DNA from 2 places in the Bacillus sp. 11B20 genome. Region 2 is predicted to be linked to the other one. Evidence: a T-box and tRNA genes for the amino acid it is inferred to sense, from the RefSeq annotation. Region 2 holds a T-box; the other holds one or more tRNA genes.

Region 1 (14,637 bases), on a different contig from region 2:
TTTATACACACATTATTTAACGGCATGGTCATTATTGGATCGGTGCTCATTCTATTTGCGGTATTGGCACTGCTTTACCGTAAAATTTTAAAACGTGAAAAATTTCCGAAGTGGCTTCTTTTTCTTTACTTATTCGGCGGGCCTCTTAGCCTTTTGGCTATTGAATTTGGCTGGATCTTTGCTTGTACAGGCCGTCAGCCATGGGTCATTTATCGAATGCTCAAAACCTCCGAGGTTGTCACATCATCTGGCTCGATCGGGACACTTTTTATCCTTTTTGCCATTGTCTATCTCATCTTAGGCATAGCAACCGTTATTGTGCTGACGTACTACTTTAGGAAACATACGATTGAAGAAGACCTACGGTTAACAGAATCTTAAAAAGGGAGCGATCTTGATGCAAATGGATGTTACAACTGATGCGCTCATTGCAATCACCATCTTATGGGGATTCGTTTTTATCTATGCAGTGATGGCATCAATGGATTTCGGCGCAGGATTTTGGTCGATGATTTATATGAATAGAGAACAAACAAAGGCAGCTAATATCGCGAATAAGTATCTTTCTCCAACTTGGGAAGTGACAAACGTTTTTATTGTGGCCATCGTTGTCGCATTGTTCAGCCTGTTTCCAGGTGCGACCTTTGTACTTGGTACCGTTTTATTAATACCCGGCAGCATCATCTTATTGCTTCTTGCACTACGAAGCGGGTTTCTCGTGTTTTCTCATTCACTGCCTAAGAAATACCGAAAAGCGGTGACTTATATTTCAGGGATCAGCGGCTTTATCATTCCGTCCATCCTGATCATGGTTCTCCCAATTACCCATGGTGGATTTATCTTTCAGGAGAACAACGTCTACTCTTTAGATCTTGGACTGGTTTTTACAAGTGCAAATGTTTATTCTTTTGTCGGCTTTGCCATCTTCAGTACCCTTTTTCTTTCGTCCTTGCTTTTAGCTGATTTCTCTAATGTAGCTAATGAAGATGAAGCTTACAGCATTTATAGAAGAGGGGCGCTCATTACAGGTCCACTTTCACTCATGATGGCCTTTTTTATCATGCTGACATTACGAAGCGAGGCGAATTGGCTGTTCACAAAAATGATGCAGAACATCCCTATTCTTCTTGTATCTCTCCTAATGTTCCTGCTAGCAGGACTAGCTCTATTTTTACCAAACAGCCGTTTTAAGCATCGGAAAGGGAGACCACGCCTTGCCGTCATTGCGATTACCATTCAATATTTCTTAGCAAGCTATGTGTACGGGCGTGCTCACTTGCCTTACATGGCCTATCCAGATATTACAATTATGTCTGGATTTACAGACCCTGTCACATTTAGGGCATTATTTATCACCTATATTGTAGGTTTTATCATCTTATTTCCTGGGTTCTATTTCTTCTGGAAATTATTTATGAAGGATAAGCGCTATATTCGTCAGGAAGATTAACATGAATGGACGAGCTTCATTTCGGTTACATTATAGATGAAAGACATACTCAAAAGGAGGTCATCTGTATGAGTCAAAAAATCCTTTGTGAAGTCAATAACTGTTCCTATTGGAATACTGGAAACCGCTGTGGTGCAGATGCAATCTATGTCGTCAGCCACACAGGAAATACGGCTGAGAAAAGTGAAGAAACGGATTGTAAAACGTTTAAACCACAAGATCTTTAAGTCTCATTAAAGGAGGCGCTTCAATTTGAAACACGATCGGCTGCTTCAAACGTTTTTTGACGAAATTCATGACGCGGATGAAGCCGCATTCCATCAAGCCGCTCACTCCTTTTTAAACCTTTGGGATTATGAATATGGACATGCAGCAAACATGCCCAATGAAATGCATCAGTATATCGGACAGCTTGCTTATGACAGCGAGCTGGTAGAAGAGTAAGAAAGAGCGGTTCACCGCTCTTTCTTTTTGTTCAGACAGGAAGGAAAAACTTTCCCTCACTATACATCCATTCTATTGGATAAGCAAAAGGTGATTTCTTCGTTTTTATCTCACAAAATCATGTTTTGTAAACACGTCGATTTTATCTGAAAACGAACGGAGCGCTTGGTAATCAACTTCCACGCCCATTCCTGGCGAGCGAGGCACCTCAATAAATCCATTTTCAACCTTAATTTCAGGAAAAATGATATCCTGCTCCCAAAATTTTGACGAAGCTGAAATATCACCGGGAATTGTAAATTGAGGAAGTGAAGCAAGTGCCACGTTCTGCGCGCGGGAAATACCTGTTTCAATCATCCCCCCGCACCATAACGGAATTTTATGCTCCTTACTGAACGTATGAATTTTAAGAGCCTCTGTCAGTCCGCCAACTCGTGAAGGCTTCACATTAATAATTTGACAGCTGCCAAGCTCTACAGCTTTTCTGGCATCATCTAAAGAACAAATACTTTCATCTAAACAAATCGGCGTTTTTAAATGCTTTTGCAAATGGCGATGGTCCACAATATCATCTGCAGCTAGAGGCTGTTCAATCATTAATAAGCGAATATCATCGAGCTGCTTAAGCTTGCTAATATCTTTTAATTCATAAGCAGAGTTTGCATCTGCCATTAATGGCAGCTCAGGAAAAGACTCTCTGATCTTTTGAAGAAGTCCAATATCTTGTCCCGGTTTAATTTTTACCTTCACCCGCTGATAGCCTTGATCAACAAATTGCTGAATTTGCTCAAGCATATCGTCAATAGGGCCTAACCCCGCCACAACACCAGATGGTATTCTATCTTTTGTGCCGCCTAATACATCGCGTAAAGACTTATTCTCACGCTTCGCATAAATATCCCAAACAGCCGCTTCAATGCCTGCTTTGGCCATCCTATTGCCTTTAAATTGATACAGACTGTCCGGTATTTCTGAAGGATGTGTAAAGGTGCGTGTCAGCACGTTCGGGATAAAGAAAGCCCTCAGCATATGATAGCAAGTCTCAATTGTTTCTTCTGTATACCACGGAGAAGAAAAAGCAGATACCTCTCCCCATCCAGTCAATCCTGTTTGATCCTTTACTTCAACAATAATAAACTCACGCTCTGAAATGGTTCCAAGACTTGTTGTAAATGGTTGTTTAAGCTTCATCGTGACATGATATAAAATTACTCGTTCAATTTGAATCATTTGAAAACCCCTTTGATCTGAGTCTGTGCCTTTGCAATTTATTCGACGCATTTCTTGGGAGCTCATCCACAAAGTGAAAAGCGGCGGGCCATTTATATTTGGCTAAATGCGACTCACATAAAGCATAGAGCTCATTCTCCGGTATCTTATCATCTGTTACAAGGAAAGCAGCCGGTACCTCTCCCCATCTATCATCATACATACCCGTTACTCCGGCTTCCTTTACATGCGGATGTGTTAGAAGCACCGCTTCAATTTCCGCAGGATAAATATTTTCTCCGCCAGAAATAATCAAATCTGAACGGCGGTCAAGCACAAATAAGAACCCTTCCTCATCCACATAGCCAATATCACCCGTCTTCAGCCAGCCCTCATGAAAGGCAGCCGCGGTCGCTTCTTCACGGTAAAGGTATCCTTTCATCACATTTGCACCTTTCACCATAATTTCGCCATGCTCAAAAGGACGGCAAATGCGATCACCATCTTGAATTTTCAGCTCACACCCAAAAAGAGGTTTTCCCGCTGACCCAAGCTTCTCTACACTAAATTCAGGTGCAAGCGTCACAATTTGTGAACAGGTTTCTGTCATACCGTACGATTGAAAGACAGGAAAGCCCTTCTCTTTGCTTTCTTGGAGCATCGCATAAGGCGCAGGTCCTCCGCCTAATAAAAGACAACGCAAAGAAGACGGACATTCTTCTAGTCTGCTTAATAACCGAGATAACATCGTCTGCACAACAGAAATCATCGTCACACGATGCCGTTCAATAGAATCCTTTACTTCATCAACGTCAAACTTCTGATGAAGCACGACTGTCATTCCATAGATTACAGACTTAAATAAGGCAGATAAACCGCTAATATGAAAAAGAGGCAGGGCAATGAGCCAGCGGTCATCCTCTCTGAGACCCATATTCAATGCAGAGGAAACAGCACTATGAAAATGATTGCCAAACGTTTGCTCTACACCTTTTGGACGTCCTGTTGTCCCAGATGTATACATGATGGTTGCTGTTTCATTCAAATCAAATTCGCTCTCGATCTTTTTTTCATGGCCTTTCCCTGGTTCAGGTAAAGTTTCCATTGTATAAACGGGTAAATCACCCTCATGATCGCTCGCATAAATAGATTCCGTTAATAACGCCGCTGCTTTTGCATCTTCTAGCTGATAGCGCCTTTCAGCTTTTGTCAGCTTATTATTCAATAGCACGATTTTTAATCCTAATAAAAAACACGCATGTACAAGCATCACCATGTGAGGATGATTGTTCATCAAAAGCGCAACTGTTTCCCCTTTTTTCAATGATGCCTGTGCAAGTCTATTTGAAAGCTCGTCCGCTTCTTGAGCTAATTCGTGAAATGTCCACTCTTTCTCTTGATAAATAAGTGCGACTCGATCTGGTGTTAAATAGGCACGGTGCAGCAGCCAATTAGGTTGCTTCATCATGAGACACCTCCTTTTCGTAAAAGAAAACAGCTTAGTCTGATGCACTAAGCTGTTGTTCATTAATATCATTGAATCAAGGGAAACGCGGGAACTGACCGAAGTCCGGCTTGCGTTTTTCCTTAAAGGAATCGCGTCCTTCTTTTGCTTCATCTGTTGTGTAATAAAGAAGTGTCGCATCTCCTGCAAATTGCTGAATTCCAGCTAATCCATCCGTATCTGCGTTAAATGCAGCCTTCAAGAATCGTAAAGCAGTCGGGCTCTTTTCTAGCATTTCCTCACACCACTTTACTGTTTCCTCTTCAAGCTGATCTAATGGGACAACTGTGTTAACAAGTCCCATATCAAGCGCTTCTTGTGCATTGTATTGACGGCATAAGTACCAGATTTCTCTTGCTTTCTTATGGCCGACAATACGTGCAAGGTAGCCTGAACCGTAACCGGCATCAAAGCTGCCTACTTTTGGACCTGTTTGTCCAAAAATCGCATTATCTGCTGCAATTGTCAGATCACATACTATGTGGAGAACGTGTCCGCCTCCGATTGCATAACCTGCAACCATCGCAACAACCGGTTTTGGAATGACACGAATCAAACGCTGTAAGTCTAATACATTTAGACGTGGAATTTGATCGTCTCCTACATAACCGCCATGGCCACGGACTTTTTGGTCTCCACCAGAACAGAATGCTTTTCCGCCAGCACCTGCAAGTACGATCACACCAACTTCTGAATTATCACGAGCTCGTGAAAATGCATCGATTAATTCACTAACAGTCTTTGGGGTAAACGCGTTATGTACGTGTGGACGATTAATCGTAATCTTTGCGATCCCATTATACGTTTCATATAAAATTTCGTCATACTGACGCTCAGTTTGCCATTCAATAGCCATCAATATTTCCTCCTCTAATCTTGCGCTAAAATAAACTCACTTACTATTTTACCAAAAAAATGTGGTTGTTCCACATGAACTGTATGCCCAGCATGCTCAGCCAAAATGAATTGACTTCCTTTCAGCTCCTGCTGCATACGTTTGCCGATATGGCAGAACTTTTCATCAAGCGTTCCGCAAATGAGCAAAACAGGCAAATGAATATGCTTTAATGCCTTCCAAACAGAGGGCTGTGAACCTGTTCCAATTCCTTCTAAGCTGCGAGCAAGCCCAAGAGGATTCGCTTTGAGTCTTCCCTCTCTCAGTTGAGCCTGCTTTTCCGCTGATAAAGCTTTCTGCGAAGCAAACAAAGGAATGCTCTCCCAAAAATCCACAAACTTCACTAAGCCTTCATGCCTGATTTTTTGGGCGAGCTGATGATCATGCTTCAGTCTTGCCATCCGCTCTTTAAAAGTGCGAAGCCCTGGAGACGTACTCTCAAGGATCAATTTATTGACACGATCTGGATAACGAGTGGCAAATGATAAAGCAATACGCCCTCCCATAGAATATCCGAGAATATTCACTTTGTGAAGCTTTAATTGGTTTAAAATCTCTGCAAGATCTGCCAGCTGCTGAGACATCGCATATCTTCTCACACTTTCTGGCGAGTCCGTACGCCCATGTCCGAGCAAGCTGACCTGAATCAGTCTTGTATTCTCCAAATTAGCATTCAAGAACGTCCAAGACGCTGCACTTCCAGTGAAGCCGTGTAAGCATAATGTGGCATTTGCTGCCGATGGGTTCTGATCCACCACTTCGTACGCTACCCCATCACGCATTCTTATGATGAGAGAAGGCATTCTTTTTTCACTTCTTCCAATATGTCATCCATCATTTGACGATGCTTGTCTACACGGGAATGACGATCTGTTTCAATTTCAATTAAATGAAGCCCAGGTTCATCGATATGCGCCATATACACATCATGCAACTCTTGTTTCGTTGCGGGTTTCGAATAGGTTCCCCCATATAACCTCGATGCATACTCAAAATTCAGTCCTGTCGGCGTTCCAAAGAGCTTTTCATAATACGGTTCATCAGACGCCTGCGGAAGGAAAGAAAAGATACCTCCCCCATCATTGTTTATCAAAACAACTGTCAAAGGAATGTCCATCAGCTTAGCTGCAAGCAGACCGTTCATATCATGGTAAAATGATAAATCTCCAATGACCAAAGTGACAGGCTGCTTCAAAGCTGCATACGTGCCAAGTGCTGTAGACACAACGCCGTCAATGCCATTTGCTCCGCGATTCGCCATCATTCGAAAAGGCTTGGACTGAGTTTCAAAAAATGTATCTACATCACGAATCGGCATACTATTTCCGATAAAAAGGACGCTCTCCTTTGGCAAGAGGTGCTGAAGCTGACGGTACACATTCCCTTCAAAGGACAAATCCTCATCTGAATAGCTGGCTGCATTCGTTCTGAATGAAGAATTAGCATTCTGCCATCGGTTTAAGAAACTTGTCTCTTTACGTTGTACTGCTTGATTTAATACTGCTTCTACAAAAGCAGAGACAGTACTTTCAATGACGTATGAAGCACTTAACCCAGGATCACGGAAACCTCCGGCAGCATCTACAACAATCTGCTTCACTTCCGCATGTTTTTCCAGCCACTTGAATAAAGGCTTAGATACAGGCATCGGTCCAAAACGAATGACCATATCCGGTAAGAGATGCTGCTGTAATGCCTCATCTTTTAATAAAGAATCATACGCATCGATAATGAGATCTTCATTTTCATGCCCGTTGCGCAAAAGAGAAAGCGGGTCAGCTAAAATAGGTAAATGCAGGGCTTTCGAAAGGCGTAAAACCGCCTCTTTTTCTTCCTGTGTATGAAGTTCACCAGCCACAATCAGTCCCTTTTTGGATTCGTTCATGACGGTCGCGATTTCAGACATCACCCGATCATTAGGGAAAGCCTGACCTGATGCTAATACCTTTTTCGTATCCTCTTTTTCTCGCGCGAAAGGATCAATAGACAGATCAGGAAGCAATGGCTCTCTCAGAGGTACATTGACCTGAACAGGCCCCTTTGGCTCCTGCATCGACATGTGATTTGCTCTCGCAGCTGCCGCCTGAACATAACGCAGCATCGTTTGACTGTCCTCCGGCAATGCTAAGTCTGTGAACCATTTAACAAACTTACCGAATAAGAATTGCTGATCAATCGCTTGAGGTGCCCCAACTTCCCTCAATTCGTGCGGCCGATCAGCAGTTAAAACAATAAGAGGTACACGAGAATAATGCGCCTCTACAACGGCTGGATAAAAGTTAGCAGCTGCCGTACCTGATGTACAAATAAGCAGCACTGGTGATTGACTTGCTTTTGCAAGACCAAGCGCATAAAAAGCAGCAGACCGTTCGTCCACTAAAACATGGACATGGATGTCTTGATGAGCAAGGGCCAGCATCGCAAGCGGAGTTGATCGAGAACCAGGACAGACAACTGCCTCTTTCACACCACCTTGGACGAATTCATCCATCAATCTGCCTATATATGTTGTCATGATGTGATTATTCAATAGGATGACCTCCAAGAGCAGACAGCATTGGTCTTAACTTCACTTGTGTTTCTTCATACTCCTGCTTTGCAAGGGAATCCTCTACAATTCCGCAGCCAGCGAACAAACGAACACGGTCTTCCTCAATAAGACCTGACCGAATGGCTACAGCAAATTCTCCATTATCCTGAGAATCAATCCAGCCTACGGGCGCTGCATACCAGCCGCGCTTGAGCGGTTCGATTTCACGAATCACTTCAACCGCCATTTCCTTTGGATATCCGCCTAGTGCCGGCGTCGGATGGAGCTGCTCAATTAATGAAAAGAGGGAACAGCTGCTTTTAATTTCTCCCACAATCGGTGTAAACAAATGCTGAATGTTTTTTGTTTTATAAAGACTTGGTTGATTTGGTTTATGCACGTGAAGGCAATTCGCTTCAAATGCTTGCTCAATCATATTGACAACAATTTGATGTTCAATCAAATTCTTCTCATCATGCAGCAGTTCCTCGCCTAATGCGTGATCCTCCGCTTCATCTTTTCCGCGAACAATGGAGCCTGCTAAACAGGAGGAAAAGACCTCTCCTCCGCTTTTTTTCACTAAGCGTTCCGGCGTGGCTCCGACAAATGCTTGTCTTCCCTGTTCAACCGCAAATACATAACTCGTTGTTTGATGCTTTAATAATTCCGCTAATAGTGGAGCGAGTTCAATTTGATTTTTATAGTGAAGCAAGACTTCTCTTGCTAAAACAACCTTTTCATATTCGTTTGCACGAATGTGGTCTGTCGCTTCTTCGATCGCCTTCATCCATTCCTTCACATCCAGCTCTTCCACATGAACAAGTTCAGCTTGTCCACCAGTCCGAACTGGCAATGTCTCGAAACGAGAGGCTTTTTGTTCTAATTCCTGAATAAGCTGATGAACGTTCCCATCCACCTGCTTCCACTCATTGATCGTAAGAAAACTGCCTTCTTTTGAGACAGTCAGCATGATCGATGGCACAAAAAAATGAGCCTCGCCAAATGCTTCCCAATGACGCGCCTTCTCTTCATACGGATCAAACGAGAATCCTCCAAATAAAAGCGGACCAACAGCCGCTTGCTTTAACTCCTTTTCATCATGAAAATGGAACATGTGCTGCTTGAGCTGTTCCCATTCTTGATGGACTATATCGAATCGTTCCTTGCCTTGCTCAGATGATTTAATGACGGCCGCTCTGCCAAGTCCAGAAAAAATCATTTGGCTTTCTGGATCAGACCAAAAAAACCGCTCGCCTAAAAAATCCGCTTCGCCGCTTTGGAAAAAGGCAAGAGGATCCAGATCGTCAACTCTTCTGGAGTAGCTTATCAAAACAGCATGGTTGACGTTATTCGCTTCTTCTAATGTCGCAAGCGCTTCCTGCCGGAAAGTACTTTGCACTGTTGTCACCATGATACATTCCTCCAAAATCCATGAATTACATAAAAAATAAAAACATAATGAAAAAATACATGAACATTCGAATATGTCGAATGACCTGCTTTTCTATTATAAACCTTAACAGATGAACTTAGTAAAGAAAACAGCTTCTAAAACCTCGAATCCTTATTATATCACGCTTTCAAGATTTTTTCGCTCTTGCTTATTGAAACGAGAGCATCTAAAGCAAAATGGCAGGACCGTTCTAAAATCAAGCTTTCCTTCGATATGGCAACGATTAGCAAACATCTTTTTCCCGATTCATCGCATCAATATATTGACACCTTTTTGAACTTTGCTAAACTGGAATTTGGACGTGTACGTATTTTTTTATTTAAAGGAGTATATTTTATGCAGCATCAATCGATATCAGATCAGCTTTCACCAATAAAGCCTGATAAAAACTGGCGAATTTGGTGGAATTTACTACGACCGCATACACTAACAGCGGCATTTATTCCCGTTACTTTAGGAACTGTTTTAGCACTTCCAAGTGGTCAAATACATGTTGGGCTATTTTTAGCCATGCTGTTTGCATCTATGTTTATCCAAATCGCAACAAACATGTTTAATGAGTACTTTGATTATGTTCGCGGGCTGGACAACGAGAAATCTGTCGGCATCGGCGGAGCCATTGTAAGAAACGGTGTGAAGCCAAAGACAGTCCTCAGCCTCGCTTATGCACTATTTGCACTTTCTTTATTACTTGGGGTCTATATTTGCATGATGTCTAGCTGGTGGATTGCATTAATAGGACTTATTTGTATGGCAGCAGGCTATTTCTATACTGGCGGCCCTGTACCAATTGCATATACACCGTTTGGAGAACTTGTTTCAGGTGCTTTTATGGGATTAGGGATTATCCTGATAAGTTTTTATATCCAAACAGGCACTCTGACGTCTAAAGCTGTTCTCGTCTCACTACCAATTTCTATTTTAGTTGGTGCCATCTTACTGTCGAACAATATCCGTGATTTAGACGGGGATAAGGAAAATGGACGAAAAACACTTGCCATCCTTGCTGGACGTAAAGCTGCAGTGAACATTTTACTTTCCATGTTTTTGGTATCATATGTACTCATTTTTGTTTATATCTTCACAGATATCGTCGGTCTTTGGAGTCTTCTTGTTTTACTCAGTGTGCCAAAAGCCTATACAGCCATTAAAGAGTTTAAGCAAAAAGAAAAACCGATTGAATTAATGAATGCCATGAAATCTACAGCTCAAACCAATACATTTTTTGGTTTTCTGCTGACGATCGCTTTGATCTTACAATACTATATCGCGTAACAAAGAACGCCTGCAGCCGCAGGCGTTTTTTAATTAGGAATTGCTTCAAATTGGAACTAGTCTTACATACAAAATTGCTCATACTAACAATATGTTTGATATGAAAGGATGATCGCTTTGTTGTCAAAAGACGAATTACATCATTTGAAGCAGCGCCTTCTCGATGAAAAAAAAGAACTTGAAGCCAAAAGCCATGACGATGAACAGAAAGTATCCTTTCCTTACGATTCAGTCGGAGAACTGTCTGCCTATGATAACCACCCGGGCGATCAAGGGACAGAGCTGTTCGAGCGTGGGAAAGATATTGCTTTAAACAGCTTGGAACATGAACATATGTTAGATATCGATGAAGCACTTCAAGCCATTGCAGACGGCTCTTATGGACTATGCAAGGTCTGTAAGGCCCCTATTCCAAAGGAACGCTTAGAAGCCTTGCCTACTGCCGTCACATGCACAGAGCACTCAAAAGAACAGACCGTTTCACAAAACCGTCCGATTGAAGAGGATTTATTAAGTCCGCCAGCTGGACAATTTGAAAATGAAGAAAGTGCTGCGTACGACGGAGAGGATGCCTACCAAGACGTAGAACGCTACGGAAACTCTGATACCCCGTCTGATATGGAATTCCCACCTTTGACATACGATGATGTGTATACACAATCAGAAGATGAAGATTATGTGGAGGACTACGAAGGATTCGCAGCTGCTGATATTGAAGGAAAAGCAAGCAAGGTGTATCCGAACAAAGCACACGAGGCCTATGAAGAAGCATTAGACGAAGAAGGTGTCATGACAGTATTTGGTGACTTGAAACCGTACGAGGAAGAACCTTATACAGAAGAAAATCATTAGTCCCCTCATATTGGGGGCTTTATGTTTATATCATGTAATGATTGGGAAATCACTTTAAGAGTGAATTTGATTGGAGGAGATTCTTGATGGCTAGAAAAAGTATCATTTGGGCGATTGTCGTCTTCTTTATTACATACGCACTATTCTCTATTGCCGGATTTTTGTTCCCCATCGACAGAGAATGGTATGACGCATTAAATAAACCAGAATGGACACCTGGTGGCGGTGTGATTGGTGCTGTGTGGGCTGTCTTATTTGCACTCATCTCATTGTCCGCAGCGATCATTTATGGAAAATATGGATTCCAAAAAATCACTTTACCATTTTGGATTCTTTTCCTTTTAAATTACGTATTCAATCAAGCCTTTAGCTTTTTTCAATTTACACAAAAGGATTTGTTTGTGGCTACGATCGACTGCCTGCTCGTTGCACTGACAGCACTTGCACTTGTCATCGTCTCACGTAAACTAAGCAAAGTCGTTCCAATTTTACTGATCCCTTATGTCTTATGGGGCTTCTTTGCGACATACTTGTCTTATACGATCTATTCCATGAATATGTAAAAAAAGACCGCCATGATAGCGGTCTTTCGTTTTGAAGAAAACAAAAAAGAGATCTTTGACAAGATCTCTTTTAAAAATGACCCGTACGGGATTCGAACCCGTGTTACCGCCGTGAAAGGGCGGTGTCTTAACCGCTTGACCAACGGGCCAGATCAATGGCGGAGAAGGAGGGATTTGAACCCTCGCGCCGCTTACGCGACCTACACCCTTAGCAGGGGCGCCTCTTCAGCCACTTGAGTACTTCTCCATTTGGCTCCGCAGGTAGGATTCGAACCTACGACCGATCGGTTAACAGCCGATAGCTCTACCACTGAGCTACTGCGGAAGATCATGGTGGGCCTGAGTGGACTCGAACCACCGACCTCACGCTTATCAGGCGTGCGCTCTAACCAGCTGAGCTACAGGCCCATGAACAGATATACAAATGGAGCGGGTGATGGGAATCGAACCCACGACATCAGCTTGGAAGGCTGAGGTTTTACCACTAAACTACACCCGCAAAAATATGTATGGGGCGATTGATGGGAATCGAACCCACGAGTGCCAGAGCCACAATCTGGTGCGTTAACCACTTCGCCACAACCGCCATACTATGAATATTTTTATAAAAGTGGCTCGGGACGGAATCGAACCGCCGACACACGGATTTTCAGTCCGTTGCTCTACCAACTGAGCTACCGAGCCAAGTATTCTTTTGAAAAATGGCGGTCCGGACGGGACTCGAACCCGCGACCTCCTGCGTGACAGGCAGGCATTCTAACCAACTGAACTACCGGACCATTTTGGTTGCGGGGGCAGGATTTGAACCTGCGACCTTCGGGTTATGAGCCCGACGAGCTACCGAACTGCTCCACCCCGCGATGATATGGTTTTTTAAAAAATATGGCGGAGGAAGAGGGATTCGAACCCCCGCGGGCTTTGACACCCCTGTCGGTTTTCAAGACCGATCCCTTCAGCCGGACTTGGGTATTCCTCCGTATAGATGGTGGACCTTGTAGGACTCGAACCTACGACCGGACGGTTATGAGCCGTCTGCTCTAACCAACTGAGCTAAAGGTCCTTTATAGCGGCGGAGGGGATCGAACCCCCGACCTCACGGGTATGAACCGTACGCTCTAGCCAGCTGAGCTACACCGCCATGATCAAAACAATCTTTTAAAAAGTGGAGCCTAGCGGGATCGAACCGCTGACCTCCTGCGTGCAAGGCAGGCGCTCTCCCAGCTGAGCTAAGGCCCCATAAAAGATGGTCGGGAAGACAGGATTCGAACCTGCGACCCCTTGGTCCCAAACCAAGTGCTCTACCAAGCTGAGCTACTTCCCGATCTTAATGGCGCGCCCGAGAGGAGTCGAACCCCTAACCTTTTGATCCGTAGTCAAACGCTCTATCCAATTGAGCTACGGGCGCTTATTTATAATGCCGAGGGCCGGACTTGAACCGGCACGGTAGTCACCTACCGCAGGATTTTAAGTCCTGTGTGTCTGCCAATTCCACCACCCCGGCGTGGATGGTATAAGCGGAAGACGGGATTCGAACCCGCGACCCCCACCTTGGCAAGGTGGTGTTCTACCACTGAACTACTTCCGCATTACAGGATTTCTTTATTTTATTTGGCAATGCGGGTGAAGGGACTTGAACCCCCACGTCATAAAGACACTAGATCCTAAGTCTAGCGCGTCTGCCAATTCCGCCACACCCGCATGAAACATGGTGAGCCATGAAGGACTCGAACCTTCGACCCTCTGATTAAAAGTCAGATGCTCTACCAACTGAGCTAATGGCTCGCTTTAAAAGCGACTTGTCTATCTTACCATATGAAAGTGGTGCCGGCAAGAGGACTTGAACCCCCAACCTACTGATTACAAGTCAGTTGCTCTACCAGTTGAGCTACACCGGCTTTATCTATCCTAACATTATGTAAGAATAAATATGGTGGAGGATGACGGGCTCGAACCGCCGACCCTCTGCTTGTAAGGCAGATGCTCTCCCAGCTGAGCTAATCCTCCACTATGTAAGAATCTCTCGATCCGACAAAGATTATTATATACAGGTTTTAATCATTTGTAAAGGCTATATTAAAAAAATTTTATTTCAATTTTCATTGCGTTATTTTTTAACAAAAGATCGTCATATCACCTATTCATACAGCTGCTGTTCAACGTTCAGCAGGTGAGCTTCTCTTCTCTATATTCTCTTTCAAAACGTTCAATTCCTTTAGAAATATTAGCAGTCTTTCATTTTTATACTTTAATGATATAGGTATCTCTTTAGACGTAAAGCATTTATAGAAATCGAATAGGCTTACACATCTTCAATTTAATTAAAGATATATGGAATGCGCCTATATAAGCTCATACTCTGTCTCTCTATTGTTTTGTATAGATAAGGTTTTATGCCATGAACATCTTTAGGTTCAAGTGTTTCACATGCTACGCTTGGACATAAGAAGGTGCGACGATCTTTC
Region 2 (14,637 bases):
TGCATCACGCAATGCCATTGATCGTGCAATGGGTGTGATTGTGAGTACAAATCTTGAACAATGTGTCCGTGAAAGTCTTGAACAAGGCAAGGATACGGAGGGTCTTGTGAAAGAAGCGGTTGAGCTATTGGTGAAAAGCCGGTAAGAAATTCATCAGCCTTTGGAGGTTGACGGATTTTTTTACTTGTTATAATATACCCTTACCGGTATATGTATATATTTTTTATTTTATATATACCCCCAAGGGTAATTGAAAAAGGAGGAGCAGAATGGAAGAACAGAAAAAACGCACGACGATTGTGCTATTTAGTGGAGATTATGATAAAGCGATGGCGGCTTACATTATTGCCAATGGTGCAGCAGCCTATGATCATGAGGTAACAATTTTTCATACGTTTTGGGGGCTGAATGCCTTGCGCAAGGATGAGATGGTGCCAATGAAAAAAGGTTTTTTAGAAAAAATGTTTGGCAAGATGATGCCGCGCGGGGCTGATCGAATGGGCATTTCAAAGATGAATTTTGCTGGAATGGGCCCAAAGATGATTAAGCACGTGATCAAAAAGCACAATGCTATGACTTTGCCGCAGCTTATTGATATGGCGAAGGAACAGGAGATTAACCTCGTGGCATGTACAATGACGATGGACCTTTTAGGATTGCAGGAGAAAGAATTATTAGATGATATTCAATATGCTGGTGTGGCGGCGTATTTAGCAGAGGCTGAAATTGGGAATGTGAATTTATTTATCTAGTGAGGTGTTAACAAATGATTCAAACACTTTTGATCATCATTGTCATTGGTTTGCTGGTGAGCCGTTTTCTTCCTGTAAAGGGTGTAAAACAAATGGATGCAGCCGATATGAAACCTCAATTGCGTAGGCAGCATCAACAACTGATTGACGTTCGGTCTCCTGTAGAATTTCAAACAAACCATATTAAAGGATTTCGCAACATCCCATTACCTCAGCTAAAAGAACGAGCAAATCAGCTTGCGAAAGACAAAGAGGTCTATGTGATATGCCAAAGCGGGATGAGAAGTATGCAGGCAGCTAAAATATTGAAGAAGCAAGGATTTACACAAATTACGAATATCAAGGGTGGCATGAATGCTTGGCATTAAGTATGTATAAAATATACCCCCACCCCTATATAAAGGAGGACATCACGTGCAGCAACCAACTGTCATTTTAGATGCAAAAGGATTGGCATGTCCGATGCCGATTGTGAAAACAAAAAAACAAATGAATGAGCTATTACCAGGAGACGTGCTTGAGGTGCAAGCTACCGATAAAGGATCAGCAGCGGATCTAGCGGCATGGTCAAAGAGTGCCGGCCACGAATTTTTAGGAACAAAAGTAGAAGGACAGGTGCTTCATCATTTGATACGTAAAGGTGGAGTGCAAGAGAAAGAAGGGGAGTCAATGATTTCGGAAATGCCTTTGAATACGTTCCAACAGAAGGTAAAAGAAGATCAATCTTTGTTTATTTTAGATGTACGAGAACTGGATGAATACGAGGCGGGGCATATTCCAGGAGCTGTTCACATCCCTCTTGGAGAAGTCGAACACCGTGCAGAAGAATTGAGCCAGGATACGCTTATTTACCTCATCTGTCATTCAGGCAGAAGAAGTGAATTAGCCGCGCAAAAGTTAAAAGAAAAAGGATTTCAACAATTAGTGAATATAGTGCCAGGCATGAACAGCTGGGCAGGAGAGATTGAAAAATAGGAGCTGAATAAAACGATGTCTGTAAAAGAAATGACAGCAGAACAGTTAACAAAAAAGATTATCAACAAAGAGCCCATCTTTTTGTTAGATGTACGAAACGAATCAGATGTACAGGACTGGAAGATTGAAGGAAAAGCCGTTGATTATGTCAATGTACCTTACTTTGAGCTTCTCGATGGCGTAGAGGATATGGTCGAGAAAGTACCAACAGACCGAGAAGTGCTAGTTGTGTGTGCCAAAGAGGGCTCCTCTATTATGGTGGCGGAGATGCTGTCAGAGGCGGGCAGAACGGTCAGTTATTTACAAGGTGGTATGAAGGCATGGAGTGAGCATGTCGAGCCAGTGAAGATTGGTGATTTAAGCGGCGGTGGAGAGCTGTATCAATTTGTACGGATGGGCAAAGGGTGTCTGTCCTATATGATCATGTCCAATGGAGAAGCTGCGGTTGTGGATGCTGCTCGAATGACGGAGGTCTATATCGATTTTGCGAAAAAGCATGATGTTTCGGTGGCGCATGTGCTGGATACTCACCTTCATGCGGATCATATTTCTGGTGGGAAAAAACTAGCTGATCAGACAGGAGCTGCTTACTGGCTGCCACCAAAAGATGCAGAAGAGGTAACCTTTGAGTACAAACATCTTGAAGAAGGACAGCGGATAACAATTGGGACGTCTTCCATTGACATTCACCCTCTTTATTCCCCGGGACATACGATCGGCTCAACATCTTTTATCGTAGACAATCAATTTCTTATTTCGGGTGATATTCTGTTCGTTGATTCTATCGGAAGACCTGATCTCGCTGGACTGGCGGAGGACTGGGTAGGTGATTTGAGAGAAACACTTTATGACCGATATATGGCGCTTTCGAAAGAATTAATTGTTTTACCTGCGCATTTCATGGTCATGGAAGAAGTGAATGAAGACGGAAGCGTTTGGAAGGAACTTGGCGTTTTATTTGAAGAAAATCATGGACTGAACATTGAAGACGAAGATGCATTTAGACAAATGGTCACGAAGAATCTTCCTGCACAGCCAAATGCCTATCAAGACATCCGGTATACCAATATGGGGAAATTGACTCCAGACGATGAAGAACAGCGGGTAATGGAAATTGGTCCAAACCGTTGTGCGATTCGATAATGTCCAATAAAATAAGAAAAGAGGAACGATCAAATGACATCTGATCAACTATTAGACGTAACAGGGCTTGCATGCCCAATGCCGATTATTCGAACGAAGAAAAAAATGAACGACTTGGCGGAAGGTCAAGTTTTAGAAATACATGCAACAGATAAAGGGGCTAAAGCTGACTTAGCTGCATGGGCGAAGTCAAGCGGACATGAATTGATCACGCAGACAGAAGAAGGTCACGTGCTGAAGTTCTGGATGAGAAAAGGGTCCTAAAGGATGTAGGGGTATCTGCTGAAGATCCCCTTTTCCTTTTGCAAAGGAGGAGACCAGCGTGGATTTTGCGTTTTTGATTACACTTTTTATCATCGGATGTATTGGTTCCTTCTTATCAGGAATGGTGGGGATCGGCGGATCTGTGATCAACTATCCCATGCTGCTTTATATCCCTCCTCTTCTCGGTGTGATGGCATTATCAGCACACGAGGTTTCAGGGATTGGCGCCATTCAAGTGCTTTTTTCGACGCTGGGTGGTGTACTGGCGTATCGGAAAAGCGGATATTTACATCGCTCGCTGATTTTATATATGGGAAGCAGTATATTGGCGGGCAGCTTATTAGGCAGTTATGTATCACATTTTATGCCAGAGAAAGGGATGAACCTCGTCTATGGATTACTTGCCATTGTGGCGGTTATTCTCATGCTGATTCCGAAAAAAGGACAGCGTGCAGACGCAGAGGGTGAAGTCACTTTTCATAAAGGACTGGCATCAGGTATTGCCTTTGTAATTGGCAGTGTTTCCGGGGTATTAGGCGCAGGCGGTGCATTTATTTTAGTGCCTGTCATGCTGTCTATTTTAAAAATTCCTGTACGGATGACGATAGCGTCGTCACTTGCGATTACATTTCTTTCTGCTATAGGCGCATCGACTGGAAAGGTATTGACGGGTCAAGTCATGCTTCTTCCTGCGATTGTGCTGATGGCCGCAAGTTTGGCAGCCGCTCCGCTTGGTGCTAAGGTCGGTCAGAAAATCAACGCCGTCTATTTGCAATGGGCACTTGCTATAATGATTACAGCGACAGCGGTCAAAATTTGGCTGGATATTTTATAAAAGAAAGACCAACAGAGCAAACGTGTTGGTCTTTTTTATTTGACGTCATCGTGCTCGATATACGTTTCTAGTGCGGGGTGGTACTCTTTTTGATAATGAAGGTTGGGACATGTTTTCACGACTTTGCCTTGCAGGGCATTGGACTTTGAGACTTCTAATGCTGTTCTACATTTAGGACAGCGTTCGGCAAAGAATGAGGGCCAGCGTTTCATATATCACCACTCCAGTTAAAGTCTTAAAAACCGATTATATTAATATGGATTATAGGGGATCATGCAGGTGAGGTCAATGGGTGTTTGGGTCTTTTTAACAAAAAAAGAAGCATCCTGAGATGCTTCTTTATCGTTCATATTCTTAATAGGCTTTCGCCCAGAACACCATATCAGATGCAGGCTTTCCGCAGCAGACACATGTGTCAGAAATGGTTTCCTGTTCAAATGGGATACAGCGTGAGGTCGCACCTGTTCTTTCTTTAATATCGTTTTCACAGGCTTCGTCACCGCACCACATGGCTTTAATCAATCGGTTTTCTTCTGCAAGAATTTGCTCAATGTCTTCGATTGTGAGGGCTTGTGATGTTTTTTCATGTAATCGTTCCTTCGCCTTTTCGTACATGGTCCGCTGAATGTCTTCAAGCATTGCTGTGATGGTTTGTTCAAGGGCATCTAATGTGACGGCTTGCTTTTCACCAGTGTCTCGTCGTGCGAGCATCACCTGTCCTTTTTCGATATCCTTTGGTCCTACTTCTACACGTAGCGGAATACCCTGCATTTCACACTCGTTGAATTTCCAGCCAGGCTGTTTATCGCTTGCATCGATGTCAGCACGTGCGATGCGGGCGAGTCGATCCTTTAATTCATAGGCATGATCGAGGACACCTTCTTTATGAGAAGCGATTGGCACGATACGCACTTGGGTTGGCGCAATATTTGGCGGGAGGACAAGCCCTCTGTCGTCGCCATGCACCATGATCATAGCGCCGATAATTCTTGTTGTGAAGCCCCATGAAGTCTGTTGGACATGCTCTAGTTTTCCTTCACGGTTTAAAAATTCAATGCCAAACGCCTTTGCAAATCCGTTCCCGAAGAAATGAGAAGTGGCAGTTTGGAGCGCTTTTCCATCATGCATCAAGCTTTCGACTGTATAGGTGAAGCGAGCGCCGGCGAATTTTTCCTTCTCTGTTTTTCTCCCTTTAATGACAGGAATGGCAAGGAGATCTTCGCAAAGAGAAGCGTAAGTGTGAAGCATTCTTTCTGTTTCTTCAATCGCTTCTTGCTCAGTCTCATGGCACGTGTGTCCTTCCTGCCATAGGAATTCAAGGGTTCTAAGGAAGGGACGTGTTGTCTTTTCCCAGCGGACGACATTGGCCCATTGGTTATATAGCTTTGGTAAATCGCGGTAGGAATGAATAATGTTTTTATAATGCTCAGCGAACAGCACTTCAGAGGTTGGTCTGACGCAGAGCCTTTCTTGTAATTCGGATTCACCGCCATGTGTGACCCACGCCACTTCAGGAGCAAAGCCTTCGATATGATCTTTTTCCTGCTGCAGCAGGCTCTCTGGGATAAAGAGCGGCATATAGACATTCTCATGACCCGTTTCTTTAATCTGGCGGTCAAGTTCGTCGCGAATATTCTCCCAGATTTTAAAGCCGTACGGCTGAATGATCATACTGCCTCTCACGCTTGAATAATCGACGAGCCGCGCCTTTGTGACAACATCTGTATACCATTGGGCAAAGTCGTCTTCCATGCTTGTAATTTTCTCAACAAATTGTTTCTTTGACATTGCAGGTTCCTCCTTTTTAAAAATCAAAAAAGCTGTACTTTAAGTTAGGGACCATTCCTGGTGGTACCACCCTAATTTAAAGCACAGCTTTACACTCAATCATGATAACGGTATGAACCGCTGTATGAAACAGAACTAAATCGGCAGGTTCACTTGAAGATGTCAGTAGGAACTTCTCAGCACCGTTCCCTCTCTGTTAAAGATCGATTCAAGCTACTATTCCAGATCTACGTTGATCCTTGTTCGTTGATTTTTCATCAGTTTACCTGTAAATGGGGGAGAAAGCAAGTTGTTCTGATTCCCTTTTTGGCTCCTTTTGCTTAAGGATTGGAATGGCAGTATTTTTCTATTTTTACAGCTTGCGAGTTATGAAAGGCTATGCTAATATATTTGAAGAAAAAAATAGACTTGTATAACCTCAATAATATGGTTTGAGGGTTTCTACCAGGATCCGATAAATCCTGATTACAAAAGCGCGCTTTCCTTTTTTGTAATCAGGGTTTTTTTGTTTGTCTGCACCCTGTATCAAAAGTGAAAGCGATGATATAGAGAAGGGATGTTAGACATGAACTGGAGAGTATATTTATTAGCCGTTTCTACTTTTGCGGTTGGATTAGTTGAGCTTGTGGTCGGGGGCATTTTGCCAAGCCTTGCAGAGGATTTGAATGTGTCTCTGGCAACAGCGGGGCAGCTCATTACGGTATTTGCGATTGTGTATGCCATTTCAGCACCCGTGCTGCTGACTGCAACAGCCAAAATCGAACGAAAGCGTCTTTATTTAATCGCGTTATTGGTGTTTACATTAGGAAATGTGTTCACTTATTTTAGTTCGACCTTTGCCCTTGTGATGATCTCACGGGTATTGATCGCAATGAGCACAGCGCTTGTGGTGGTGTTATCTTTGACGATCACTGCCAAATTAGTGGAACCAGCGCATCGTGCAAAAGCATTAGGATTGATTTTTATAGGAATTAGTTCTTCACTTGTTCTCGGTGTACCGATCGGTATTTTTATTACAGAGAGCTTTGGCTGGAGAGTGATGTTTTTAGGAATCAGTATTCTTTCTGCCATATCGATGGTGCTGATCTATTTTCTATTGGAAAAAATGCCTGTTGAAAAAGTCACGCCTCTTAGAGAGCAGATTCGTTCTTTAGGGCATCCGAAAATTTTTAGTGCACACCTGATTAGTTTGTTTATGCTTGCAGGACATTATATGCTTTATTCTTATTTCACGCCATTTCTGATGGAAGTTCTGCATATGACCCCGTTTTGGATTAGTATTTGTTATTTGGTCTTCGGGCTTGCGTCTATAGGCGGGAATGGGTTTGGCGGCTGGCTGAGTGACAGACTGGGTTCAGGGAAAGCCATTTTGCTTGTGACAATAGCGTTTGCGGTTGTCATGTTTACCATTCCTTATACAGCGGGTGTGTTCGCGCTCTTTATGGTGATGGTTGTCCTTTGGGGTGCGCTCAGCTGGGCATTGACGCCTGCTTTGCAGAGCTATTTGATTCAAACAGATCCGGTCACGTCGGATATTCAGCAGAGCTTAAATACATCGGCCTTGCAAATCGGCATTTCGATTGGATCAGCGGTTGGCGGAGTCATGTTTACGATGACCGGTTCATCTGTTGATCTGGCTAAATTCGGTGCTGTGTTTGTACTGATTGCCTTTAGCTGTGCGGTGATTTCGCTTAAGAGACCGCCGCTTTATATGGATCGTCAGCATCATGCTGAATAGAAGACAAAGGGCTAAAATCAAGATCATTTTAGCCTTTGTCAACAATCTATGGCTGCCTAAAGATAGGCAGCTTTTTTATGTTCATTTCAAATTCAAAATACCATTCTATTCAAAAACGGCCATTTCGCTGATTGGTTGGAAGCCGGCACGTTGGTAAATATTTTTGCCGTCCGCTGATGCTTGTAAGATGACACACTTTTGTTTATTCTCTGTCTGGGTTAGAAGGTAATGAAACATGTCACTGCCAAGTCCTTTTCCGCGGTGTTCTGCCCTTGTTATGACATCATAAATACCGTAGCTGTCGTTTGTCTCGAATAATAAGCCTGTTGTGACCGGCTTATGGTGTTCATATCCCACGAACATGCGGGCTTTTGAGTGTAATGCTTCAATCGAAAAACGCTGGAAATAAACTTCTAAGGCGGCGGCCTCAGTCGACCCTTTGAATAGTTCAATAAAGATATGTTTGTAATCAAAGAGTGTCTGCTCATCAAGTACTTCCTTGATTGTAAGTGATGAGGATGTGACTGGATCAATATCACCTGTATGCTCAAGCATCATGATGGTATTGCGTTCGACCTCTTGAAGCTCATATTCCTTCAATAAGTCAGCCCAATCAGGATGGAGTAAATGGTGATCGATCCATGTGCTGAAGATGAGTTTCTGTGACCGCATGTGTTCAATGGCTGCTTTCACTTTTTTCGGATCTTGGATTTGAGCTGATGTGGGTAAGAGCAAATTGAACGTGTCAGTCGATATATGAGTATTGGATAGAACGAAATCGTCAGTTGAGAGAAAGGTTCCGTTCACAGCAGAAGAAAACAGGTGTATCTTTTCTTCTAATTGGCGAATGGCCATTTGTTGTTCGGGTTTCATTTAGCTCACCTTTTCATTATGATAAATTGGATGATATCATGATTATAGCATGTGACAGGATGAGGGGAATCTAGTAAAAAAGTACATATGTAATTTTCGGGTCTGTTGACCTATTATTTTACTCGCGTCGACATTTCTTTTGACTCCTTTCTTAATTATTAGTACCATTTTATTAACCAGTTAAGAGTGGAGGTTCAGATGGAAACAAAAGAGCAGATTGTATTAAAAGCGATTCAAGATCTGATTATGCATAGGGAAAAGAGACGGAATGATCCAACAGACCCACTGATTACCACGACTGATACACTCAAACAAGAATGGACACTCACACAGCTTCACATTTTATCCATGATTCAAGCCAATCCAAACGAATCAAATAATACATTTCTATCTCAACAACTGAAACTATCAAAGCCAGCAATTACAAAGGCCGTGAAAAAACTAATTGAAAAAGGCATGGTGGACTATTGTCACCGGCAAGGGGATAAGAAATCTGTCTATTATTCTTTGACCGAGGAAGGGCAGCAATTGGCTGCGTTGCATGATGAACTACATGATAAAGCCGTCACGTCTTATTTAGAATTTCTCCATCAGTTTCATGAGGATGAATTACAAGTCATTGAGCGCTTCTTAAAGGCTTGGAAAGAAAAGATATAGATAAAAAACCGAAACCATCGCACAAAAGGAGATGATGGTTTCGGTTTTTTTATGGTAAAATTAACATATATTAACGTTGTTCTTGGCCGTGATGAAAGGGAGGAAGCCTCATTGGAGAAAGAAATGATAGAAAATTATAAAAAATACGCATTCATCATGCCATTCGTGGGATTGTTTGTCAGCTTGCTATTATTTGTTTACTTTTTTGGCATCACAGGAGTTGAAGGATCAATTTGGGCTGCTGCTTTGTATTGTGCTCTGCCCTTTTTGGTGAATACGATATGTTTCTTGCCTGTCTGTATTTATTTTAAAGTCAGCAAAAAAAGTGAGGAACATACATGATTGTCGTCAGTGCTTGTCTTGCTGGGTTGAAGGTTCGTTATAATGGCAGCCATCGATTAGATCAGCGTATTGAAGAGCTTGTTCAAGAGGGAAAGGCAGTCACAGTTTGTCCTGAGCTGCTTGGCGGTTTCTCCACGCCAAGACCTCCCGCGGAAATCATTGGCGGAGACGGACATGATGTATTACAGGGTCTCGCCTCCGTGATTGATGTGCATGGAACTGATGTCACGGAGATGTATGTAAAAGGTGCGACGGCCACGCTGGAACAGGTTCAGTCTCTGAAAGCGACAGCAGTTGTGTTAAAAGAGTACAGCCCTTCCTGCGGCAGCCGGATGATTTATCGCGGTGATTTTAACGGCAGGACAAAAACTGGGGATGGTGTGACATCCGCCTTGCTAAAACAGCATGGGATTCGGGTTTTCTCTGAGGAGGATGATTGGATTTCGCTGTTTTGATAGGTGTGGTGAATAGAAGGAGGAGTTAGATTGAAAAAGTGGATCATTGGTTTAGTCGTCATTATTTTATTAGGAATTGGTCTTTATTTTATAATCAATGCAAAAACATACTCTTTTGATGATGTGGCCTCAATTGATCAAAACAAGGTGACTTCGATTCAAATTGAGCATGATAATGAGCGTGTTATGGTGGAAAAGAAAGAGGATATTCAAAAGCTGCTGAAGGAATTTTCAGGTGTGAAATTAAAGAAAACGAATGAGGTTAAAAAAGCCTCAAAAGAGTCTTATTGGATTAGAGTGTATGAGAACGAAAAAGAAATTTATGGATTTGTCTTTTATGATCAAAGCTTTTTAGAGATATATGATTTTTCTAAAACAAAAGATCAAACCAGCGAATATCAAATCGTTGACGCCAATCAAGTTGATATGGGAAAATATATCAAATAACTCAGTCAGAATGTCATGCATGATCAATAGAAAATTCGGGTATAGTGCTTGGTAAGTAAAAAGGAAGCGGAGGTTTGTTTGATGAGTGGATTAACAGATACAGTCACATTAGCAAACGGAGTAAAAATGCCGAAGCTAGGCTTTGGTGTATGGCAAGTAAAAGATGGAGATGAGGCTGTAAATGCCGTCAAAGACGCTCTTGAAGCGGGCTATCGCAGCATTGATACAGCAGCAGCCTATCAAAATGAAGAAGGGGTAGGCAAAGCCATTCAGCAATCAGGCATCTCTCGCGATGATCTATTCATTACGACGAAGGTCTGGAATAATGATCAAGGCTATGAATCAACACTCGAAGCCTTTGAAACAAGTATGAACAAGCTGGGGCTAGATGTATTAGACCTTTATTTAATTCATTGGCCTGTTGAAGGCAAATATAAAGAAACATGGAAAGCGCTAGAAAAACTATATAAGGATGGACGCGTTCGAGCGATCGGAGTGTGTAATTTCCATCAGCATCATTTAGAGGATTTATTGGAAGAGGCAGAAGTTGTGCCAATGGTGAATCAAATCGAGCTGCATCCGAAGCTGACGCAGGAGCCTTTACGAGACTACTGCAAATCGAAAGGAATTCATGTAGAGGCGTGGTCGCCATTAGGAAGCGGGAAGCTTCTAAACCATCCTGTTCTTCAGGATATCGCGAAAAAACATGACAAGTCAGTAGCGCAAGTGATTCTTCGCTGGGACTTACAGCACGGCATTATCACCATTCCAAAATCTGTGACGAAGAGCCGAATCATCGAAAACACACAAGTCTTCGATTTCGAGCTGTCCACACATGAGATGGGTGTCATTGATCAGCTCAATGAAGATGAGCGCACAGGTCCAGATCCAGATAACTTTAATTTTTAATCGAAAGAAAAGCACAGGTGCGATGCCTGTGCTTTTTTATTTGCCTTCATGTGTAGACATTTTTTGAGGTTGAAAGGTCTCAATGATTTGAATGGCGTCGATAATCTTTTCTTTATCATAGTCTCCAATCAAACAAAAGGTTTCATTTTTACGTGCAGCATGGTTTGCCACTGTAAGTGCCGCCTCGTCCAGCTGAGTTGTAATACCAAGATCGCGCATATTTTTAGGTAATCCAAGTGTTTGGTAGAGTTCAAGTAATTCCTCTACCTCGGACATTCGGTTTTCTGCGGCAAGCTGGACAAGGATGCCATAAGCCACTTTTTGTCCATGTAACACATGATGCGTTTCTTCAATAAATGTCAATCCATTATGAACGGCATGGGCTCCTGCCATTCTTCCATAACGTCCCCCATAGCCTCCGACTGTTCCGGCTAACGTAATAATCGTATCTGTCACATCTGCAAATGCTTGTGAAAATTGACCTGTTTTTAAGCTGTTCACCGCTTCTTCACTATGAGAAAGAAGAATGTCTCGAACATATACAGCCTGCTTTAATGCAGCATGCACCATGAGCGGCAAGGCGCTTTTTGTGTTACGAATAATCGCTTCCGCTTCATACCATTTTGCCAGCGTATCACCAATTCCGCTTTGAAGGTAGGAAAGAGGAGAGGAAAGCAAAAAAGTATGGTCAATTACGGTGAGGTAGCTGGATCGTTTATGATAATCTACTCTCATGAAATTGCCCTTTTCATCATAAATGACGCTGAGTGGTGTAGAAGCAGCACAGGTGCCGGGAATCGTTGGTACCATGATAACTTCGATTTGAAGAGCATCTGCAACTGATTTGGCGGTATCTAAAATCGTTCCGCCTCCGATGCCGATAATCACATCTGACCCGTTAAGCTCTTCTGCGATCCGTGTGACCGCATTGGGTGAACTGTATCCTTTGTGCTGAATGACAGGCCACTCGGCCGGCAGCTTTGTGTATTGTGAAAAAGCTTGGTATGAATCATATCCTGTCACCACAGCAGGTGACTGAAACGCAGATACAAGGGAATCTAGTTCATGATATATTCCCTTTTGAGAAATAAATTGGTTAGGACCACTTCTGACAATATCTTCTGGCTGGATCATGGATCATCAATGCTCCTTTACTACATCATATTATTCATAAATCATCTCATTTTACAGAAAGTTCTGTCAAATAAATATAAGAAGAAAGGCCCTTCCGTTTTATGGAATTAAGCCGCCGACATTGCCTTTAGGTATGTATTTCCTGTATGATAAAGAATGGTATGTTTTGATTAAATTTAAGAGGTGTTTATATAGATGGAAAAACAATATCGCGTTTTACTTTACTATCAATATGTCCCCATTGAGGATCCAGAGACGTTTACAGCAGAGCATTTAGCATTCTGTAAGGAGCTTGGTTTGTTAGGCCGTATCCTCGTATCAGCAGAAGGATTGAATGGAACTGTTTCTGGAACCATTGAGCAAACGGACAAGTACATGCAAGCGTTAAAAGAAGATCCGCGCTTTGCGTCTATGCCGATCAAAATTGACGAAGCAGATGGTCATGCATTTAAGAAAATGCACGTCCGCCATCGGAATGAACTAGTGAACCTTAGCCTTGAGGATGACGTGAATCCGTTAGAATTAACGGGGAAACATCTTAGCCCGGTCGAATTTTACGAGCAAATGCAATCACCTGATACTGTTGTGATTGATGCACGTAATGATTACGAGTTTGATGTGGGTCACTTCAGAGGGGCAGTCCGTCCTGATATTGAGACATTCCGTGAATTACCTGAGTGGATTCGTGACAATAAAGAGATTCTTGAAGGAAAAAAAATCCTGACTTATTGCACAGGCGGCGTACGCTGTGAAAAATTCTCCGGCTGGTTAAAGCGTGAAGGCTTTGAAGATGTCTCTCAGCTTGACGGCGGAATTGTCACTTACGGAAAGGACCCAGAAGTACAAGGAAAGCTATGGGACGGTCAATGCTATGTGTTTGATAATCGCTTAACAGTACCAGTGAATCAAACAGAGCATGTGGTTGTTGGAAAAGATTTCTTCACTGGTGAGCCTTGCGAGCGTTATGTGAACTGTGCGAATCCTGCATGTAACCGCAAGATGATTGCCACTGAAGAGAGTGAGCATAAGTATATGCGCAGCTGCAGTCATGAATGCCGCACAAGCGAACGGAACCTGTATGTGAAACAGCACAATTTATCTGAAGAGGAAGTTCAAGAAAGACTAGCTGTCATTGAAAAAGAACAAGCGATTTCACAAGGATAGAGGGAACCCCCTCTATCCTTTTTTTCTATACATGGCGGGGTTTAGAAGGGAGAGGAAGTCATTTCCTCTATCTTTTTTGTTTTGTTTTTTTCAAAATAAGGGTAAAGGTAGTTATTCAGTCTAATAGATTGAACAGTTGAAAAAGCGCTTTCTTTTGAAATAAGCATGTTCGACTATTTCAGAAAATGAAGAATTGAGAGATAATATAACAGGCGAAAAAATGAACAAGGGTAAAGGTTCATTAGAAGAAATATTTGCCAGTAATATGAAAAGTGAGCTGCTTTGAAAGAGAGATGCTTGCTTGACACATGCTCTGTAATTTAATCGAAAGGTGTTATGAACATGAATCATTTGCATCGTAGGATGGGAACTTTCGCTTTAATGATGGTAGGTCTTGGCTCAATCATTGGTTCAGGATGGCTCTTCGGTGCTTGGCGAGCGGCTCAAATCGCCGGCCCTGCTGCTATTTTATCCTGGCTGATTGGGATGGTTGTGATTTTATTTATCGCTTTGTCTTATAGTGAACTCGGATCGATGTTTCCAGAGGCAGGCGGAATGGTGAAATATACGCAATATTCACACGGATCTTTTATTGGGTTTATTGCAGCTTGGGCGAACTGGATTGCCATCGTTTCTGTCATTCCTGTTGAGGCGGTTGCTTCTGTCCAGTACATGAGCTCGTGGCCTTGGGAGTGGGCAAAGTGGACAACCCATTTGGTTACAAAAGGGGTGTTGACGACAGAAGGGCTTATGGTTGCCAGTGTGCTTCTTGTGATTTACTTTCTGCTGAATTATTGGACAGTTGGGTTATTTTCAAAAGCGAATACATTCATTACCGTGTTTAAAATTGTCATTCCAGGATTAACAATTGGTGCGCTCTTATTCGTAGGTTTTCATAGTGAGAATTTTACTTCTGGAACAAGTATTGCCCCTAACGGCTGGGCGAGTGTGCTGACGGCTGTTGCGACATCAGGGATTGTGTTTGCCTTCAATGGCTTCCAAAGCCCGATTAATATGGCCGGTGAGGCAAAAAATCCAGGCCGGTCGATTCCAATCGCCATTGTCGGATCGATTTTTATTGCAACTGTGATTTATGTCCTTTTACAAGTCGCCTTTATCGGTGCTGTTGATCCATCTATGATTGTGAATGGATGGGGCCAT

Evidence for each region. A T-box is a leader RNA that pairs with one kind of tRNA and senses whether it is charged. The one in region 2 lies ahead of proS (proline--tRNA ligase), so its partner is inferred to be a tRNA-Pro.
Region 1: it has a tRNA-Pro gene. The T-box ahead of proS (proline--tRNA ligase) is inferred to sense a tRNA for this amino acid. The anticodon was not compared.

Annotation. Positions count from the first base shown of each region.
Region 1 covers NZ_JBLZWZ010000008.1:886,142-900,778, forward strand. Annotated here, with positions in the region: gene ACN6NB_RS13925 (cytochrome ubiquinol oxidase subunit I) at 1-381, shown strand, start outside; gene ACN6NB_RS13930 (cytochrome d ubiquinol oxidase subunit II) at 404-1,450, shown strand; gene ACN6NB_RS13935 (DUF1540 domain-containing protein) at 1,519-1,677, shown strand; gene ACN6NB_RS13940 (hypothetical protein) at 1,703-1,894, shown strand; gene menC (o-succinylbenzoate synthase) at 2,000-3,124, opposite strand; gene ACN6NB_RS13950 (o-succinylbenzoate--CoA ligase) at 3,111-4,571, opposite strand; gene menB (1,4-dihydroxy-2-naphthoyl-CoA synthase) at 4,645-5,463, opposite strand; gene menH (2-succinyl-6-hydroxy-2,4-cyclohexadiene-1-carboxylate synthase) at 5,478-6,305, opposite strand; gene menD (2-succinyl-5-enolpyruvyl-6-hydroxy-3-cyclohexene-1-carboxylic-acid synthase) at 6,287-8,032, opposite strand; gene ACN6NB_RS13970 (isochorismate synthase) at 8,025-9,443, opposite strand; gene ACN6NB_RS13975 (1,4-dihydroxy-2-naphthoate polyprenyltransferase) at 9,822-10,760, shown strand; gene ACN6NB_RS13980 (TraR/DksA C4-type zinc finger protein) at 10,878-11,612, shown strand; gene ACN6NB_RS13985 (TspO/MBR family protein) at 11,699-12,175, shown strand; tRNA gene ACN6NB_RS13990 (tRNA-Glu) at 12,253-12,324, opposite strand; tRNA gene ACN6NB_RS13995 (tRNA-Ser) at 12,332-12,422, opposite strand; tRNA gene ACN6NB_RS14000 (tRNA-Asn) at 12,426-12,500, opposite strand; tRNA gene ACN6NB_RS14005 (tRNA-Ile) at 12,507-12,583, opposite strand; tRNA gene ACN6NB_RS14010 (tRNA-Gly) at 12,601-12,674, opposite strand; tRNA gene ACN6NB_RS14015 (tRNA-His) at 12,686-12,761, opposite strand; tRNA gene ACN6NB_RS14020 (tRNA-Phe) at 12,787-12,859, opposite strand; tRNA gene ACN6NB_RS14025 (tRNA-Asp) at 12,878-12,954, opposite strand; tRNA gene ACN6NB_RS14030 (tRNA-Met) at 12,959-13,035, opposite strand; tRNA gene ACN6NB_RS14035 (tRNA-Ser) at 13,059-13,151, opposite strand; tRNA gene ACN6NB_RS14040 (tRNA-Ile) at 13,159-13,235, opposite strand; tRNA gene ACN6NB_RS14045 (tRNA-Met) at 13,240-13,313, opposite strand; tRNA gene ACN6NB_RS14050 (tRNA-Ala) at 13,339-13,411, opposite strand; tRNA gene ACN6NB_RS14055 (tRNA-Pro) at 13,420-13,496, opposite strand; tRNA gene ACN6NB_RS14060 (tRNA-Arg) at 13,504-13,580, opposite strand; tRNA gene ACN6NB_RS14065 (tRNA-Leu) at 13,591-13,676, opposite strand; tRNA gene ACN6NB_RS14070 (tRNA-Gly) at 13,689-13,760, opposite strand; tRNA gene ACN6NB_RS14075 (tRNA-Leu) at 13,791-13,873, opposite strand; tRNA gene ACN6NB_RS14080 (tRNA-Lys) at 13,882-13,957, opposite strand; tRNA gene ACN6NB_RS14085 (tRNA-Thr) at 13,995-14,070, opposite strand; tRNA gene ACN6NB_RS14090 (tRNA-Val) at 14,104-14,179, opposite strand.
Region 2 covers NZ_JBLZWZ010000005.1:48,458-63,094, forward strand. Annotated here, with positions in the region: gene ACN6NB_RS01090 (metal-sensitive transcriptional regulator) at 1-145, shown strand, start outside; gene ACN6NB_RS01095 (DsrE/DsrF/DrsH-like family protein) at 270-752, shown strand; gene ACN6NB_RS01100 (rhodanese-like domain-containing protein) at 767-1,120, shown strand; gene ACN6NB_RS01105 (sulfurtransferase TusA family protein) at 1,167-1,727, shown strand; gene ACN6NB_RS01110 (MBL fold metallo-hydrolase) at 1,743-2,870, shown strand; gene ACN6NB_RS01115 (sulfurtransferase TusA family protein) at 2,904-3,134, shown strand; gene ACN6NB_RS01120 (sulfite exporter TauE/SafE family protein) at 3,193-3,969, shown strand; gene ACN6NB_RS01125 (hypothetical protein) at 4,005-4,181, opposite strand; gene proS (proline--tRNA ligase) at 4,324-5,757, opposite strand; T-box leader at 5,801-5,996, opposite strand; purine riboswitch at 6,146-6,245, shown strand; gene ACN6NB_RS01135 (MFS transporter) at 6,323-7,495, shown strand; gene ACN6NB_RS01140 (GNAT family N-acetyltransferase) at 7,601-8,368, opposite strand; gene ACN6NB_RS01145 (MarR family transcriptional regulator) at 8,567-9,025, shown strand; gene ACN6NB_RS01150 (hypothetical protein) at 9,137-9,367, shown strand; gene ACN6NB_RS01155 (2-thiouracil desulfurase family protein) at 9,364-9,822, shown strand; gene ACN6NB_RS01160 (DUF5301 domain-containing protein) at 9,853-10,269, shown strand; gene ACN6NB_RS01165 (aldo/keto reductase) at 10,351-11,178, shown strand; gene ACN6NB_RS01170 (iron-containing alcohol dehydrogenase family protein) at 11,215-12,312, opposite strand; gene trhO (oxygen-dependent tRNA uridine(34) hydroxylase TrhO) at 12,508-13,476, shown strand; gene ACN6NB_RS01180 (APC family permease) at 13,819-14,637, shown strand, end outside.